Regions from separate parts of the Paenarthrobacter sp. NPDC089307 genome, predicted to be linked through region 3. Evidence: predicted binding sites of a transcription regulator. Region 3 holds the regulator's gene; each other region holds the start of a gene.
The links. The regulator HrcA, encoded in region 3, represses chaperone genes, less so after heat shock. The targets are predictions, from matches to a motif close to TTNGCACTCGNNNNNNNCGAGTGCNAA.
Positions count from the first base shown of each region.

Region 1: the regulator HrcA is predicted to act here: its motif matches at 3,020-3,046, upstream of groES (co-chaperone GroES).
Region 2: the regulator HrcA is predicted to act here: its motif matches at 2,399-2,425, upstream of groL (chaperonin GroEL).

Region 1 covers NZ_JBFBHE010000004.1:84,715-90,937, reverse strand. The annotation lists gene AB0N72_RS10765 (acyltransferase family protein) at 1-575, opposite strand, end outside; gene groL (chaperonin GroEL) at 884-2,497, opposite strand; gene groES (co-chaperone GroES) at 2,582-2,878, opposite strand; gene AB0N72_RS10750 (hypothetical protein) at 3,071-3,433, opposite strand; gene AB0N72_RS10745 (SAM-dependent methyltransferase) at 3,501-4,730, shown strand; gene AB0N72_RS10740 (shikimate 5-dehydrogenase) at 4,735-5,547, opposite strand; gene ykgO (type B 50S ribosomal protein L36) at 5,588-5,710, opposite strand; gene AB0N72_RS10730 (GTP-binding protein) at 5,756-6,223, opposite strand, start outside.
Region 2 covers NZ_JBFBHE010000002.1:686,212-692,434, forward strand. The annotation lists gene AB0N72_RS07025 (RNase H family protein) at 1-383, opposite strand, end outside; gene groL (chaperonin GroEL) at 590-2,215, opposite strand; gene AB0N72_RS07035 (cold-shock protein) at 2,536-2,739, opposite strand; gene AB0N72_RS07040 (LytR C-terminal domain-containing protein) at 2,907-3,527, opposite strand; gene AB0N72_RS07045 (DUF3263 domain-containing protein) at 3,577-3,888, opposite strand; gene AB0N72_RS07050 (uracil-DNA glycosylase) at 4,021-4,788, shown strand; gene AB0N72_RS07055 (siderophore-interacting protein) at 4,954-5,793, shown strand; gene AB0N72_RS07060 (threonine/serine exporter family protein) at 5,867-6,223, opposite strand, start outside.
Region 3 covers NZ_JBFBHE010000001.1:661,589-667,811, forward strand. The annotation lists gene AB0N72_RS03015 (16S rRNA (uracil(1498)-N(3))-methyltransferase) at 1-682, opposite strand, end outside; gene dnaJ (molecular chaperone DnaJ) at 685-1,812, opposite strand; gene hrcA (heat-inducible transcriptional repressor HrcA) at 1,863-2,870, opposite strand; gene AB0N72_RS03030 (DUF3097 domain-containing protein) at 3,099-3,950, shown strand; gene AB0N72_RS03035 (DUF4870 domain-containing protein) at 4,082-4,495, shown strand; gene hemW (radical SAM family heme chaperone HemW) at 4,503-5,732, opposite strand; gene lepA (translation elongation factor 4) at 5,733-6,223, opposite strand, start outside.

The DNA of each region.
Region 1 (6,223 bases), on a different contig from region 3:
ACCAGCGTCGCGCGGTAACGCAGCGCAAAGCGGCGGCACAGCAGCGCGACAGCGGCAAAGATGGTGGGCCAAAGGATGAATACCTGGCCTTGTATCGACAGTGACCAGAAGTGCTGGACCGGGCTCGCAAGGCTGTGGTCCGTGGCGTAGTAATCCACCGCGAGCTGCTGCAGCAACCAGTTCTCGTAGTAGAACAGCGATGCCCACGCCTGCTGGACAATCTCCACCCACCTGGTGGCGGGCATGAGGACAAACGTGGCGGCGAGGGTTCCGGTCAGGACCACGACGACGGCGGGCAGCAGGCGCCTGAACAGATGGAGCCAGTGCCGCACCAGGTCCATCGGGCGGCCCTGTTGGTAGCGTCCGGTGAACTGCAGCGTCATGAGGAAGGCGGAGATCAGCAGGAAGACATCAACGCCTCCGGAGACGCGCCCGATCCAAATGTGGTAGCTCACCACCATGAGCACGGCGAGGGACCTGAGACCTTGGATCTCAGGGCGGAACTTGGACTTTCCAACGGGACCTGAAGCCCGCCTGCCGCGGTGGGCTGAGGCTGTAATCGTTGGGGTAGTCACGTTAGGCAGTTCCTTAAAGCGGTGGCACAGCGGCTGGCACAAAGCATCAATAATACGCGGTTTTGCCCACCCGCCCCCAGTTCGAGGGTGCTGCAGACCGCCCTCCGGGCCTCCCCCGGCCCCGGTTCAGCCACCTATCATTGCAGGTTTTCCTGTGCGTGACCTGTGGCGATACCCTATCCGGGGCCCCGGGCCTGCCCCGGCCGCACAGGTCAAGGGTGTGACATATTGCACGGGAACATAAACAGCAGAAACCCCGGCCACCAAGTGTGACCGGGGTTCCTGCAGGGTTTCAGCAGGACAGGCGCTTAGTGCTGGTGGCCTGCGTGTGCGTCTTCTTCCTCAGCGGGCTTCTCGGCAACCAGCGTCTCGGTGGTGAGAACCAGGGCTGCGATGGAAGCGGCGTTGCGGAGTGCCGAGCGGGTGACCTTGACGGGGTCGATCACGCCTGCGGCGATCAGGTCCTCGTACTCACCGGACTTGGCGTTGAAGCCATGGTTGGCTTCGAGCTCGGACACCTTGGCTGCCACGACGAAGCCGTCGAAACCGGCGTTCTGGGCGATCCAGCGCAGCGGCTGGACCAGTGCGCGGCGGACGATGCCTACAGCGGCTGCTGCGTCACCTTCGAGGTCCTTGACGGCCGGGGACTCATCCAGTGCCTTCAGGGCGTGGATGAGGGCGGAACCGCCACCGGAAACAATGCCTTCTTCGAGGGCTGCACGCGTGGAGGACACGGCGTCCTCGATGCGGTGCTTCTTTTCCTTCAGCTCAACTTCGGTGGCTGCGCCAACCTTGATGACGCCGATGCCGCCAGCCAGCTTGGCCAGGCGTTCCTGCAGCTTTTCCTTGTCCCAGTCGGAGTCCGTCCGGGTCAGTTCAGCGCGGAGCTGTGCAACGCGGTCAGCAACATCCTGCTCGGTTCCGGCACCGTCCACGATGGTGGTGTTGTCCTTGGTGACCGTGATGCGGCGGGCCGTACCAAGTACCTCGAGGCCGACAGAGTCCAGCGTCAGGCCAAGATCCGGGGAAACAACCTGGGCGCCCGTGAGCGTGGCGATGTCCTGGAGCATGGCCTTGCGGCGGTCACCGAAGCCGGGAGCCTTGACGGCAACAACGTTGAGCGTGCCGCGGATGCGGTTGACGATCAGCGTGGAGAGGGCCTCGCCTTCGATGTCTTCAGCGATGATGAAGAGCGGCTTGTTCGCCTGCAGGGCCTTTTCCAGCAGCGGCAGGAAGTCCTGCAGCGAGGAGATCTTGCCCTGGTTGATCAGGATGAGGGCGTCCTCGAGGACAGCTTCCTGGCGTTCTGCGTCGGTGACGAAGTACGGGGACAGGTAGCCCTTGTCGAACTGCATGCCTTCAGTCAGGACCAGCTCGGTCTGCGTGGTGGAGGACTCTTCAATGGTGATGACACCGTCCTTGCCCACCTTGCCGAACGCCTCGGCCAGCAGTTCGCCAACCTCGTCGCTCTGGGCGGAGATGGCTGCAACGTTGGCTACCTGGGTGCCTTCGACTTCGCGGGCGTTCTCCAGGAGGCGTGCTGCAACGGCTTCAACGGCAACTTCGATGCCGCGCTTGATCTCGCCGGGAGCGGCACCGGCAGCAACGTTGCGCAGGCCTTCCTTGACCAGGGCCTGGGCCAGCACGGTTGCCGTGGTGGTGCCGTCGCCTGCGACGTCGTTGGTCTTGGTAGCTACTTCCTTGGCCAGCTGTGCACCAAGGTTCTCGTAGGGGTCGTCAAGCTCAACTTCACGCGCGATGGTGACGCCATCGTTGGTGATCGTGGGAGCGCCCCACTTCTTGTCCAGAATGACGTTGCGGCCGCGCGGGCCAAGCGTCACCTTGACAGTGTTGGCGAGCTTGTCGATACCGGCCTCAAGAGACCGGCGGGCAGCATCGTTAAAAGCAAGCTGCTTTGCCATGGTTGTGTCCTTTCGAGACAGAAAACCCGCACCGCTGACGCTCGGAATAATTCCAACGCGACGGCGGTGCGGGGCTCCAGGAAGTTACTTTACGACGATCGCAAGGACGTCGCGGGCGGACAGAACGAGGTACTCGCTGCCGCCGGTCTTGACTTCGGTTCCACCGTACTTGGAGTAGATGACGACGTCGCCAACAGCTACGTCAACCGGTACGCGGTTGCCGTTGTCATCGAAGCGGCCGGGGCCGATTGCAACAACTTCGCCTTCCTGCGGCTTCTCCTGTGCGGAGTCCGGAATAACCAGGCCGGAAGCCGTGGTCTGCTCTGCTTCGAGCGGGCGAACAACAATACGATCCTCAAGAGGCTTAATCGAGACCGACACTCGGACTCTCCTTTTCATGAGCTGATTCATGGACTAAGAACTAGGGTGCCGTGGCGTACAACCGTCGTCGCGGTGCCGGTGGACGCCTGGCGGGATTAGCAGCCTCCGGGGGAGAGTGCTAACAAGACTCTATGTAAGGCGTTAGCACTCGGTCAAGGTGAGTGCCAGCATTTCGTCATGGGTGAACGTCGCTCACTGGTCCCTGAGGTCGTCCAGGTCATAGTCTTCGCCGTCGTCGTCCCCATCCAGTGAGGCGCTGCCACGGTTCACATAGAGCACCACCGCCGAGGCCGCCGCCACGACGCCGGATACCACCAGGGCGATGATGCCGCCCAAGCGGGCGCCGCTGTAGAGGTCGCGGATGTCGCGCGCCTCATCCGTGGAGTCGCTGACGCTCTTGCCGGTGACGGAATAGGCTGCCGCGTTGAAGGAGTCCAGGGCGAAGATAACGATCAACAGGCCGATGCAGACCACCGCGATGACAGCGCCCGCGATCAGGGCCGGCCGGGCGAACTTGGTGAGGCGGGAGGGCTGCGGTGCTGCGTTGTCTTCCATGAAAACAACCCTATCCGGCTGATTCCACAGTCACACCGCCGCGACGCGCAACGTTAGGCTTGTTCCCATGCCTCATGCACCGCAGGAACAGATCGCGCCTTTATTGACCTCTGAAGGTTGGGAACTTCTTGCCTCGCTGGGGCCGTACCGTGAGGCGGATGCCCTCACCGTCAATGCCAGTCTCCGGAAGGCCGGCCACTCCCCCGAACTCGTGGCCGCCGTGCTCACGCAATCCCGTTTGCGGACCCGCGCCGAGGCCAAGTTCGGCGAATTCGCCCGGCAAATGCTCTTCACCCAGGCGGGCTTGGAGCAAGCCACCCGATTGAACGTCGCCGCCCGCCACGCTGAGCGTTTCGCCCAGGCCGGTATCACCCATGTAGCTGACCTCGGCTGTGGCCTTGGTGCCGATTCCATGGCGATGGCATCCATGGATATTGCCGTCACTGCTGTGGAAATGGATGAGACCACCGCAGCGTGCGCAATGATGAACCTCATGCCTTTCCCGCACGCGAAAGTGGTGCACGCGGAGGCCGAGTCGGTGGACCTCGAGGGTATCTACGGCGTGTGGCTGGACCCCGCCCGACGAACCACTTCGACCTCGGGGACCAAGCGGATCTGGGATCCGGAGGCTTTCTCGCCTCCGTTGTCGTTCGTGGAAAGCCTGGCGGCCACCGGGCGCGCCGTGGGTGTCAAGATGGGCCCGGGGATCCCCCACGATTCCGTGCCCTCGGAGTGCGAGGTCCAGTGGGTTTCCGTGGGCGGCGATGTCACCGAGGCCACGCTGTGGTTCAACGCCGTGGCCCGGCCCGGCGTTCGCCGCGCAGCGCTCGTCATCGGCAGCCAGGGCGCCGCCGAGATCACCAGCGGCGAGGATTTCGACGGCGGTCCGGCAGCCGCCGTCGGGCCTGTTGAAGGCTACCTCTACGAACCCGATGGGGCGGTGATCCGCGCAGGGCTGGTGGCCGACGTCGCCGAACGCCTGGGCGGGCACCTTGTTGACGAGCACATCGCCTATATCTGCGCGTCCGAACTGCAGGACACACCCTTCGCCCGCGCGTACAAGGTCCTGGAGGTGATGCCGTTCAACGTCAAAGCCCTGAAGGGATGGGTCAAGGCCAACGGCATCACGGTCCTGGACATCAAGAAGCGCGGCACCGCGGTAACTCCCGAAGAGCTGAGGAAGCAACTGCTGCCGGGCAAGCCCGAAAAGGGCAAGGATGCGAAAACAGCCACCCTTGTCCTCACCAGGATTGGTGAGGAAAGAGTGGTTGCAGTGGTGGAACCGGTGACTGCCTAGGGCGTCAGCGACGCGAGAATTCCGAGGCTTCGCGCACCTGTCCGGGGGTGGGGCGCACCCCGGTGTACAGGACGAACTGTTCCTCCGCCTGGATGGCGATGACTTCGGCTCCGGTGATCACTGGCTTTCCAGCGGATCGTGCGGCCTTGATGAGCGGCGTTTCGGACGGCAACGCAACGACGTCGAAAACCACCTTCGCAGCGGCAATGGTCGCGTCGTCGAAGGACTGGGCGGTTTCGTCCGCACCGGCCATGCCCAGAGGCGTGACGTTGATAATGAGGTCCGCCGTTGCTCCGTTGACGTCCTCCTGCCACCGGAAACCATAGAGCCCGGCCAGGGCACGGCCCGCGGTTTCATTGCGGGCCACGATGGTGACGGCCGTGAACCCGGCATCCCTCAGTGCGGCCGCGACAGCCTTGGCCATGCCCCCGGCGCCGCGCAACAGCACGGTATGGCCGGCAGGAACCTCGTGGTCCTTCAGCAGCCGGGCGATGGCAATGTAGTCAGTGTTGTAGGCCGTCAGGACGCCGTCGTCGTTCACGATCGTGTTCACGGAATCGATGGCCTTGGCGGAGGGGTCCAGCACATCCACCAAGGGAATAACGGCCTCCTTGTAGGGCATGGACACCGCGGCACCCCGGATGGGGAGGCCGCGGATGCCCGCAACTGCGAGGGTGATGTCAGCAGGAGCGAATGCCTTGTAGATAAAGTTCAAGCCGAGCAGATCGTACAGATAATTGTGGAACCGGGTCCCGATATTGCTGGGGCGGGCCGCGAGCGAAATGCACAAGGACATGTCTTTATTCAGGATGGGCATTCACCCATTAAACAACGGCCCTTTCACGCTTCCCTACGGGTCAGCCCTGGCGGGCCTTCATCCGTGGGTTGTTCTTGTTGATGACGAACGTGCGTCCGCGCCTGCGGACGATTTGCGCGCCCGGGATCCTCTTCAGTGCACGCAGCGAGTTCCTGACCTTCATGGTGTTATCTCCTTTTCCTTGGTGGTTGGGCTTGGCGGTTTGGCGTCAGAGCGCATTGCGCAGATCCAGCGGATCCTCCCACCCGCCAAAATCCGCTTCCATTTCGGTTTCGGTCAACTGGCAGCCATTCAGCAGCCCGCGGACCTCGCGGATATCCATGTCCTGCGAATAGCCCGTGAGGGCCAGGACGGTGCCGCGGTCTCCGTGGCGTGGGTGCCAGTCAAGAACGGCATCGACGTCGGCACCTGGGCTGCCGGGATGCGTAGCCCCGGGCGTTGGTTCAGCCGAGTCTGCCAGCCACGTCCCGGTGCTTTCGAGCCAGACTCTTGGCCCGATCCCCTGAACGGCGATCCGGGTTTTCGGAGCCGATGCAATCCAGAGGCGACCCCGCATCCAGTGGGTTCCGCTGGCCAGGTGCGGCAAAGCGTCGCGGAACCGTCCGGGATGCAGGGGACGGCGGGCTTTGTGGAGCACTGTGGTGAAGGCGCCACGCGAATCGCCGGCGGGCATGCG
Region 2 (6,223 bases), on a different contig from region 3:
TCATTGAGGTCATGGCCCGCATGGCCCTTGACCCATTCGAACGTGTACTTCCGTCCGGCGATCGCTTGGTCGATGTCTTTGAGGAGGTCAACATTCAGCACCGGCTTCCCGTCGGCCTTCCGCCACCCCTTGCGCTTCCAGCCCGGCATCCACTTGGTTATGCAGTTGATGACGTATTGGCTGTCGCAAAGGATCAGCAGTTCTTCCTGCGGCACGTGGGCAGTGGAGCGGAAGAGATCCAGGACAGCCATCAGTTCTCCCTGGTTGTTGGTGCCGTGCGGCCACCCTCCCGCGCGCCAACAGGAGTCATCAACGTACCAGGCCCAACCGGCCGGCCCAGGATTGCCGAGGGCGGACCCGTCGGCGGCAGCAATAATCGTCATACGTTAATCCTGCCAGACCCCACAGACACTAAAACCGTGCCCGCACCCAACCAGGTCGCAGTACAGGTCGTTTGGGCGCTCAGAACGGCCTGAACTGCGACCCACTTGGGGGAATACAGCAAAACGGCGGCCCCCACCCGAAGGTGAGGACCGCCGTCGTATGTTTCAAGCGTGAGCTTGGCGCTGTATTGCTACAGCTTGGGGGCTTAGAAGCCGCCCATGCCGCCCATGTCGTCGCCGCCGGGAGCCGGAGCGTTCTTCTCAGGCTTGTCAGCGACTACGGCTTCGGTGGTCAGGAAGAGACCAGCGATGGAAGCAGCGTTCTGGAGAGCCGAGCGGGTGACCTTTACGGGGTCGTTCACGCCGGCAGCCAGAAGGTCTTCGTAGACGCCCGTGGCAGCGTTCAGGCCGTGGCCGGAAGGCAGGCCGCGAACCTTGTCCACTACTACGCCAGGCTCGAGGCCGGCGTTGAAAGCGATCTGCTTCAGGGGAGCATCGATGGCCACCTTGACGATGTTGGCACCGGTTGCCTCGTCACCCTGCAGGGTGAGGTTGGCGAATGCCTTGGCGCCAGCCTGGATGAGGGCAACGCCACCACCGGCAACGATGCCTTCTTCAACAGCAGCCTTTGCGTTGCGGACGGCGTCCTCAATGCGGTGCTTGCGTTCCTTGAGCTCAACTTCGGTGGCTGCACCGGCCTTGATGACTGCAACGCCGCCGGCCAGCTTGGCCAGGCGCTCCTGCAGCTTCTCGCGGTCGTAGTCCGAGTCGGAGTTCTCGATCTCGGCGCGGATCTGGGCCACGCGGCCTGCGATGGCGTCGGCGTCGCCGGCACCTTCAACAATGGTGGTCTCGTCCTTGGTGACAACCACCTTGCGGGCGGTGCCGAGGAGGTCAAGGCCAGCGTTTTCGAGCTTGAGGCCAACTTCTTCGGAGATGACCTGGCCACCGGTGAGGATGGCGATGTCGGCCAGCTGGGCCTTGCGACGGTCACCGAAGCCCGGAGCCTTGACGGCAACGGACTTGAAGGTGCCACGGATCTTGTTGACGATCAGGGTGGCCAGAGCCTCGCCCTCGATGTCTTCGGCGATGATCAGCAGCGGCTTGTTGGACTGCATGACCTTCTCCAGAACCGTGACGAGTTCCTTCACGTTGGAGATCTTGGAGTTGACGATCAGGATGTACGGGTCTTCGAGGACCGTTTCCTGGCGCTCTGCGTCGGTGACGAAGTAAGCGGAGATGTAGCCCTTGTCGAAGCGCATGCCTTCGGTGAGCTCGAGTTCCAGACCGAAGGTGTTGGACTCTTCAACCGTGATGACGCCTTCCTTGCCCACCTTGTCCAGGGCTTCGGCGATCAGGCTGCCGATTTCCGGGTCGCCGGCGGAGATGGAAGCCGTAGCTGCGATCTCTTCCTTGGTTTCGATTTCCTTGGCGGAAGTCAGGAGTTCGCTGATGACTGCTTCAACAGCCTTCTCGATACCGCGCTTGAGGGACAGCGGGTCGGCGCCGGCGGCAACGTTGCGCAGGCCTTCCTTCACCAGTGCCTGGGCAAGAACGGTTGCAGTGGTGGTACCGTCGCCAGCGACGTCATCCGTCTTCTTGGCAACTTCCTTGACCAGCTCTGCACCGATCTTCTCGTAAGGATCGTCCAGCTCGATCTCCTTGGCGATGGAAACGCCATCGTTGGTGATCGTGGGGGCGCCCCACTTCTTTTCGAGGACGACGTTGCGTCCACGCGGGCCGAGGGTGACCTTGACGGCGTCTGCGAGGGTGTTCAGGCCCCGCTCGAGGCCGCGGCGTGCCTCTTCATCAAATGCAATGATCTTGGCCATAACGGCGGTAGTCCTTTCGGGACAGTCGTTAAGAAGGTACCTGTCAGATGGAGTGCCCGCGACGGACGGTCCTTCACGTGCGGCCTCTGTATGCCCCGCGCTCCGGACCTCACCCCACCAAGGTGTTTCTTGATCCCCCAGCGGTTCCACCACCGCCCCGCCGTCGGAGTGAACCGGGCCGGATTAGCAGTCGAACCGTAGGAGTGCTAAATCAATAATTAGCACTCGACCGGTGAGAGTGCAAGCAGGGGCTCCACTTTTCGCAGTCTGGAAGGGGGTTTCAGCCAAGAGCTGACCAGTACCCGGGGAACCGCAGGGAGTCAGGCGACGCGGACGCCTTCGGCCTGCGGCCCCTTCTGCCCCTCGCCCAGTTCGAACTCCACCCGCTGGCCCTCTTCAAGGGCGCGGAAGCCATCCATCTGGATGGCGGACCAGTGCACGAAAACGTCGTCGCCAGAATCATCCACAGTGATGAATCCGTAGCCTTTTTCGGCGTTGAACCATTTGACGGTTCCCAATGCCATGATGCCCACACTTTCGCAGTAGCCAAGACCGGTTGCCGGGATCTCCGGACCGGAATTAGTCCACTGTAACCACAGTCACTATGCCGGCGCTGCCCCTGGCGGGCAGGGCGCCGGTTTTGTTATTGAGGCTTAACCGAGTTTGGCTTTTGGGCTTTGAATCCGCGGGATTACTGGTAGCCGGGTCCCGCAACGACAACCAGCGGCTGCTGCACGTCGGGGGTCTCCACAATCGTCTTGATACCGAGGAGAGTCCCCAAGGCTTCGGCGTTGGCCTTCTGCCCGGGAGCGTTATAGAAGATCACCGACGTTTGCTGGGGAATGCCGCCCCAGTTGCCCACCGTACTGAGGGTCCAACCGCCGCCTTGAACCAGCCCTGCGACCCTGCCGGCCAAGCCTGCCGTGCCGGCTCCGTTGTACACGGCGACAGGAACGCTCTTGTCCACCGGCGCCGATGATGGAGTCGCCGATGGGCTGCTCGACGGCGTCGGCTGGGTGCTCGGTTCGCTGGAAGCGGGCGGGGCGCTGCTCGATTCGGAAGGCGCGGCCGAAGGCGAGGTCGACGTTTGCTGGGGTGCCGGCGTCGAGACGCTTGACGACGCGCTGGGCGCCACCAGCCCGAGGTTCGGAAGGATGAGGAACGCCACCAGGCCGAGTACCAATGCCACGGCTCCAACCGTCAGGACCGGCCACAATGTGGGACGCGAAACGTCCTGGCCGTCGCGGTGAACGCCTTGCCGGGAGGTGTTCTGGGGGACCTGGTCGAATTCGTCCCTGGCATATTTGGTCATGGTGAAGCGTTGTCCTTGCTGGTTGCTGCTGACAGATCAGCCTGGCGAATTACGCGTCGGACCCCAAGCGGCGCGCTGTCCGCGCACGTTGGCGGGACGTACGTAGTCTACGCAATCTCTTGACGAGCATGGGGTCGTGGGCCAGCGCGTCCTCGGTATCGATCAGCGCATTCAGGATCTGGTAATAGTGTGTGGCGGAAAGATCGAACAATTCACGGATGGCCTGCTCTTTGGCGCCGGCGTACTTCCACCACTGCCGTTCGAGCGCCAGCATCTGCTGGTCCCGCTCGCTCAACGGGGAGTCGCTTCGGGTCTCGGCCGCGAGGTCTTCCAACGCCAATCCGTCCGCCTGCGGCGCCATTGGTTCCGGTGCTGGTTCTGCCACGGCACACTCCTTCGACGCTTGTTGGGGAAAATGTCCTACCCCCATGTTACGGGCGAATAACATCACTGTCATTCGCTCCACCGGCGCCACGCGGGGGACAATGACCGGGTGACTGGCGAGGATGCTCTTTTTGATCTTGAACCTGCCGGCGCGGCAGACCCGGGTTTTGCCGCGCTGATTGACCGCCCCCTGGACGAGTTGATGGCACCCGACTGGGCCGATGCGATGCGGCCCGTGGAGGAGCAGCTGCGTGACGCCTTGGCCTACGTCGCCCAGCGCTCCGGGGGCGGCGAACAGGTGCTTCCGGCAGCGGGCAACGTCCTGCGCGCCTTCCGGCAACCCCTCGCCGACGTCAAAGTACTTCTCTTGGGCCAGGACCCCTATCCGACCCCGGGTCACGCGGTGGGACTCTCCTTTTCCGTCTCGCGCCAAACACGGCCCATCCCCCGCAGCCTCGCCAACATCTACCGCGAGCTCCACGACGACCTCGGCCTAACTCCCCGCGTCCACGGCGATCTCAGTGCTTGGACGGAGCAAGGAGTCCTGTTGCTGAACCGCGTTCTCACGGTGGAGGCCCGCAATGCCGGCGCCCACCGCGGCAAAGGATGGGAAGCCATTACGACGGCGGCAGTCACCGCCGTCGCACGCCGCACGGACGGTGCGGGGCAGCGGAAGCCCCTGGTCGCGATCCTGTGGGGCAAGGATGCCGAAAGCGTCACCCCGCTGCTGGATGGAGCGCCTTCCATCGTGTCAGTGCACCCCAGCCCGTTGTCGGCGTCACGGGGCTTCTTTGGCTCCAAGCCGTTCAGCCGGACCAACGAACTGCTGGTCGAACAGGGCGCGGACCCTGTCGACTGGGAACTGCCTGTCCTGTAGCCCCAACCCTCACTCACATCCCACCCCCTTGCCGCCAAACCCTCACGCACATCCCACCCCGAGCTGAGCGAGCGTCCGGGCGAAGCACCCGGGACGTGAGCGAGCGTGTGTAACCTTCGACTCATAGCAAGCCGGGGTCTGGGCGATTAGCTTAGGCTTGCCTATATGGCTGCCCTCCCCGTGACATCGTCCGCCTCCCGCCAAACCCGGCCCCAGGTCAACCTCACCGTCCTGCGCCGCGAGGAGCTCTCGCCGCACATGGTGCGGATTGTGGCCGGCGGACCGGGATTCAGCGATTACGAGAACAACGACTACGTGGATCGCTACATCAAGATCGTCTTCCCACAGCCGGGCGTCGATTACGGGCACCCGCTGGACTTGTGGGCCATCCGCGAGACCATGCCGCGAGAGCAGTGGCCGCACACCCGCACCTACACCATCCGCTGGGTAAACCTCGAGGCACAGGAGTTGGCCATCGACTTCGTAGTCCACGGAGACGAAGGCTTGGCCGGTCCTTGGGCGGCTTCCGCCAAACCCGGGGACTCCCTGATCTTCACCGGTCCAGGGGGCGGCTACAACCCATCCCCCGACGCCGACTGGTATCTCTTCGCCGGTGATGACGCCGCGATTCCGGCCATCGCGGCCAGCATTGAAGCCTTGGCCCCGGACGCTCGCGGAACCGCCTACCTTGAGGTGGACAACGAAGCCGACATCCTCCCCATTGCAACTCCGCAGGGCGTGGAGTTGCACTGGCTTTTGCGCAAGGGCACGGCCGCCGGCTCCAGCAACCTTCTGCTGGATGCCCTCCGAAGCACCGAATGGCTGCCTGGACGCGTTGATGTCTTCGCCCACGGAGAGCGGGGATACATGAAGGGCCTGCGCGAGATCTTCTTCAACCAGCGCGGCCTCGAACGCTCTCAGGTTTCCCTGTCCGGCTACTGGGCCCAGGGCCGTGTGGAGGAAGTGTTCCAGGCGGAGAAAAAGCTCCCGGTCGGCCAGATCTAGGTGGAGTTTTTGTACAGATAATGCCCCTAAAGAGGCTTCTTAGGGGCATTATCTGTACAAAAAATCCAGAGATTTAGCGCCTGCGCACCCTGCGGCGTTCGTTGCTGGACAGGCCCTTCGTCAATGGCCGGGCCAGGTTATCGCCAAGCACGATGCCGGCGGCCACTCCGAGCACAATCGCTCCGGCGTTGAGCATCCCGCCGGCGCCCGCCAGGAAGTCGCCCCCTTCAACGGTGAGGGCGTACATCGACCGGAAGATCGTAAGTCCAGGCAGCAGAATCAGCGCCGCGGGCACGGCCACCACCAACTGGGGAGCGCCCAGCTTCAGTGCCACAACGCGGGCCAGCAAGCCGATGACCACCGCCGCTACGGCGGGCGACAAGCGATCGCCGAGTCCCGCCTGGCCAACACCCCACAAAACGAAGAAGCC
Region 3 (6,223 bases):
AGAGAGCCGTGACCGCACCCGCGTCACTGAGCCGCGTTACTTCCCGCGGCGAGATTCCGCCCTCCGGGCCGACGATCAAAAGAACCTCGCTGGGCGAAGCACCATCAACTTCCCACTTCTCCAGCACTTCCCGCAATGGGTTCTTGGCGTCCTCATGAAGAATGATGGCCAGGTCTGCATCCGCGACGGCTTTCCCCAACCCATTGGAGTCGACGATGCCGCGGACCGCGGGTATCCAGGCGCGCCGTGCCTGCTTGGCTGCCGCGGTGACAACGGACTGCCATTTCGCATGCGCCTTCGCTGCCCGGTCCGCCTTCCAGCGCACGATGGAGCGCTCTGACTGCCAGGGAATAACGGCGTCGATTCCGAGCTCCGTCGCCGTTTCGATGGCCAGTTCGTCCCGGTCGCCCTTCGCCAACGCCTGGACCAGCACTAAGCGGACCTGCGGCTGTTCCTCGACCACGACTTCTGAGGCCTCGACCGTCAGGGTGCCGGATTCGACGTCGGCTACCGTTCCTGTCAGCCGAACGCCGGCGCCGTCGGCGATATCCACGGATTCACCGACGGCGAGGCGTTTTACCGTCACAGCGTGCCGCGCCTCCGGTCCCTCAAGGACGAACAGGGAACCGGGACCAACGTGGCTGAGGCTGCCTGCCGGCGTGAAGAAAACGGGGTTGCTCACCGCTACAGGTTACCGAGCTTGTCGCGGAGCTTGGCGAACATGCCGCCGCTGGCCACCAGTTTGCCTTCAGTGAATTGCTCACCCCGCAGCTTGGCGAGCTGTTGCAGAAGCTCTTCCTGGGCGTGGTCCAGCTTGGTGGGAGTCTCCACCTGGAGGTGTACCTTGAGGTCGCCGCGTCCGTACCCGCGCAGGTGCGTCACACCCAGACCGCGAAGCGTGATGACTTCACCGGACTGCGTGCCTGCCTTCACTTCGATGTCCTGGGAGCCGTCGAAGGTATCAAGCTGGACATCGGTTCCCAGCGCCGCCGCAGTCATGGGCACGCTCAGGGTTGCGTGCAGGTCATCGCCTTCGCGTACGAACATGGAATCGTTGTTGACGCGGATCTCCACGTACAGGTCACCGGCAGGACCACCTGCCGGACCTGCCTCCCCCTGGCCGGACAGCTGGATGCGGGTGCCGGTGGCGACGCCCGCGGGAACCTTGATGGTGAGCGAACGGCGGCTCCTGATGCGGCCCTGTCCGCTGCACTCGTTGCAGGGGTCCTTGATGACGGTGCCGAAACCTTCGCAGGAACCACAAGGGGCGGTGGTCATGACCTGTCCAAGGATGGAGCGGACTGCGCGCTGGACCTGTCCGCTGCCACCACAAATATCACAGCGCTCAGGGTGGGTGCCGGGACGGCAGCAGCTGCCGTCACAGGTCGGGCAGACCACGGCCGTGTCCACCTCAAGCTTCTTGTTGACGCCGAACACGGCATCCTTGAGGTCGATCCGGACGCTGATGAGGGCGTCCTGTCCACGCCGGACGCGGGAGGCAGGCCCACCATGGCCACCCCCGCCGCCAAAGAATGTGTCGAAAATGTCCTGGAAGGCGAAGCCTTGGCCGGCGTAACCGCCACCGAAGCCGTTGTCGGTGCCGTTTTCATTGCCTGTGGCATCGTAAACACGGCGTTTTTGGGGATCTGACAATACTTCGTATGCGTGCGTCACGGCCTTGAATTGCTCCGCGACGTCCTCTCCGGGGTTTACGTCCGGGTGGAGTTTCCGCGCCAGCTTGCGGTACGCCTTTTTGATCTCTTCCCCGGTGGCTTCCGGCGAGACTCCCAAAACGTCATAGTGGCTGCTCAAAGTCGGTATCTCTTCCTGGTTGTACTACGGATGTTTTCTCAGGCCGGTGTTCAGCCGCCGAGAATGCGGGAAAGGTAGCGGGCCACAGCGCGAACTGCCGCCATAGTGGTGGGATAGTCCATGCGGGTCGGTCCAAGGATTCCCACCTTGGCACCTGAGCCGTAGCCTGTGGCCACCACTGATGCCTCGGCCAGGCCGTCATATGGATTCTCCCGGCCAATACTGACCGTGACGCCCCGGGGATCGTCCCCCATGTCCGACAACAACCGGAGCATGACAACTTGTTCCTCAAGGGCCTCGAGCACGGGCCCGATGCTCAACGGGAAGTCCACGTTTGAACGCGCGAGGTTGGCCGTACCGGCCATGAGGATGCGCTCTTCGCGACTGGTGTCACTTAATGATTCCAAGCCGTTGGCCAGCTTTTGTGCCAGGCCGCGAAGCTCCGGCGGGCAGAGGGCCACCACGGACGGAAGCACCTGCGGCAGAAGGGCCAACTGCGTGCCGGCAATGCTGCCCAGGAAACGCGACCGCAAGAGCATCAAGGCCTCGTTGCCCACGTCGGAGCCGGCATCGATGACTTTCTGCACGACACTCCCCGTGTCCGCGATAAGGACCACAAGAACCTGCTTGGGAGCCAGCAGGACAAATTCTGCGTGGCGGACCAAGGCACGGTTCGAGTGTGGGTACTGCACGACGGCGACCTGGTTGGTCAGCTGGGACAGGAGCCTGACGGTGCGCTCAAGAATGTCATCGACATCGTCCGGGCCCTCCAGCAACGAATGGATGGCCCGACGCTCGGCGGCGGACAGAGGCTTGACCTGGGAGATCCTGTCGACGAACAGGCGATAGCCCTTGTCCGTGGGAATCCGGCCCGCACTGGTATGCGGGGCGGCAATGAGTCCCTCCTCTTCCAGGACAGCCATGTCATTGCGGATGGTGGCACTGGAGACTCCGAGGTGATGCCTCTCAACAAGGGCCTTCGATCCCACGGGCTCCCGGGAATGCACGTAATCCTCAACGATGGCACGCAGCACTTCCAACTTGCGTGGCTCACTCATTGCTCCACCTCCTGACGACTGCCATGGTCCAAGGGACCGGTCACCGCGGGACCTCGAGGGATCACCGCACTTAGCACTCAACATGCCCAAGTGCTAACAAGTCTAGTATGAGCTACCGCGTTGCTAGCATTGAATCTGTCCGCGGACTGCGTACAGGGCAGCGCCAAAATACCGGTTAATGAATGCTGACCCTGTCCCTTCACACATCACCACAGAGGTAGGAATTCCTTGGCTTTCGATAATTGGGGCCCGCAGGATCTGACGGCTCCGGCCAAACGCCAGCTCCCTGAGGTTCCCGTTCAACGGGGAATGGTCCTCGAAGACGTCCAGTCGGGCTGGGTGGGCGAAGTGACGAGGGTTGAGAAGACAGGTGGCATGCACATCGTGTCACTCGAGGACAGGCGCGGAAAGACGAAATCGTTCCAGCTTGGGTACGGGTTCCTCCTCGAAGGACAGGCGATCCGGTTGATGCCTCCGGCCCCCAGACAGCCAGCTTCAGCAGTCCCGGCCGGGCGGACGGCTTCGGGCTCGGTGAAGGTCCAGGGCCAACGTGCCCAGGTCGCCAAGGCGAGCCGCATCTGGGTCGAAGGCAAACACGACGCCGAACTCGTAGAGAAGGTTTGGGGTGATGACCTTCGCGTTGAGGGCATCGTGGTGGAACCCCTCCATGGGGTGGATGACCTCAAATCCGCCATCGTCGACTTCCGCCCAGGCCCCGGCCGCCGCTTGGGCATACTCGTGGATCACCTGGTGCAAGGCTCCAAGGAATCCCGTATCGCAGCCGATGCCATGACAGTCCCTGGCGCTCCAGGCAACGTCCTGATTGTCGGCCACCCATACGTTGATGTTTGGCAGGCAATCCGGCCCAAGGTCCTGGGCATTGAGCAGTGGCCCGCAGTAGCCCGCGGTACGGACTGGAAAACCGGGATCCTCAGAGCCTTCGGTTGGCCCCACGAAACAGCCGAGGACATAGGCTTGGGCTGGCAACGGCTAATTGGTGCCGTGCGCAGCTACTCGGACCTCGAAGCCTCGTTGCTGGGCCGTGTGGAAGAAGTCATAGACTTCCTGACGGTTCCGTAGGGTTGCCGGCCCGGCACTGCAGGATCTCGTGTGTTTCCGGGGCGTTGGTCCCGGGAAGGACGCTCGGGCCGGTATTCTTGGACAGCAACACCGCAGCATCTTTAAAGCATTTAAAGCAAAGGGAAGACACCGTGGCAGATAACGCTCCTGAAGAACCGGGCAGCGCCGCAGGCCGGCCCCAGTACCATGGCGCCCCTGCCAACGCACTCCCGCTGACAGCCAGTGAGGACAGGCAGTGGGCCACATTGGCGCACTTCGGCGGCATCCTGGGATGCTTGCCGGCACTCTTGATCTACTTGATCTTCCGTGACCGGGGACCATTTACAGCGCAGGAATCAAAGGAAGCGCTGAACTTCACGCTTCCTCCCACCATCGCCGCCGTGCTGGCCAACATCCTTGTCCTGTTGCCAGTTGTAGGAAACATTTTTGCAGTGATCGCCACTGGCATCTGGGTTGCGCTGACGTGCTTCTCGGTCTCGGCGGGCATCCGCGTCAACCACGGCCAGCCGCACCGCTACAAGTTCAACCTGCGCTGGATCAAGTAACGCAGGTTCAGTCCGGCAGGATCCTGCGGACTACGGCATCAGCGAGCAGGCGACCCTTCAGCGTAAGAACCAGACGTCCCTTGAACGCCTGAACCGGATCAACCAGTCCATCTGCAATAAGGCCCGCCATCGCGTGGCGGCCAACCTTGTCCAGGGCATCCACGTCAAGGCCTGTGCCCAGCCGCGCCTCCAGCATGATCCTCTCGACTTCACGGGTGCCGGCGTCGAGGGTTTCACGCCCCGCCGCAGGCGAGGCTCCGGTTCCCAGCCGCGATGCGTAGGCCGTGGGGTGTTTTACGTTCCACCAGCGAACGCCACCAACATGTGAGTGTGCACCGGGGCCAATCCCCCACCAGTCATCCCCGCGCCAGTAAGCCAGATTATGGCGGCATGCTTGTTCCGGAGTCCTGGACCAGTTGCTGACCTCGTACCAGTTCAGGCCCGCCGCTGAGATCATCTTGTCCGCCAGTTCGTACTTGGCGGCGTGATCGTCGTCGTCGATTCCCGGCACCTGTCCGCGCCTGATCTGTGCAGCGAGCTTGGTGCCCTCCTCCACGATCAGCGCATAGGCGCTGATGTGGTCCGGTCCGTAGGACAGGGCCGTTTGGAGTGAGAACTCCCAGTCCTCCATGGACTCCCCGGGCGTACCGTAGATGAGGTCCAGGCTGACGGCCAGACCGGCCTCGCGCGCCCATTGCACAACCAGGGGTACCCGGCTGGGTGTGTGCGTCCGGTCAAGGACCTTCAACACGTGTGGAACAGCGGACTGCATACCGAACGACACACGGGTAAAGCCTGCGTCCGCAAGCAGTTGCAGAGACTCCGGCGTCACGGAGTCCGGATTCGCCTCGGTTGTCACCTCGGCGCCAGGCTCAAGGCCCCATTGCCCGACGGCGGCGCGCAGGATCTGCGCCAAGTCCTCCGCCGGCAGGAGGGTAGGTGTGCCACCCCCGAAGAACACTGTGCTGAGGGGGCGCGGCGGCAGGCCGGAAGCCTCAAGGGCGTTGGCCGCGAAACCCAGCTCTGAAACGGCTGTGGACGCATAAGCATCCTGCGACGCTCCCCCGCCAAGCTCCGTCGCGGTGTAGGTGTTGAAATCGCAGTACCCGCACCGAACGGCACAGAACGGAATGTGCACGTAGAGCGCGAATTTACGCTGCTCGACGCCGTCCAGCACCTGCGGAGGCAAGATGCCATCCGCAGGTGCCGGATCGCCCAAAGGTAGGACGCTTGGCATTTACTTCTTGGCCTTGTCCTTGGATTCATCAGTGGTGAGCGCGGCGATGAAGGCTTCCTGGGGGACCTCAACGCGGCCCACCATCTTCATGCGCTTCTTGCCCTCTTTTTGCTTCTCGAGCAGCTTGCGCTTACGGGTGATGTCACCGCCGTAGCACTTGGCCAGAACGTCCTTGCGGATAGCGCGGATGCTCTCGCGGGCGATAATGCGCGATCCGATGGCTGCCTGGATGGGAACTTCGAACTGCTGCCGCGGAATAAGCTCACGGAGCTTGCCGGTCATCATGACGCCGTAGGCATAAGCTTTGTCGCGGTGCGTGATGGCGCTGAAGGCATCCACCTGTTCGCCCTGGAGCAGGATGTCCACCTTGACGAGGTCGGCAACCTGCTCGCCGTCGGCCTTCCAGTCCAGCGAAGCGTAACCGCGGGTCTTGGACTTCAGGAGATCGAAGAAGTCGAACACGATTTCCGCCAGCGGGATCCAGTACCGGA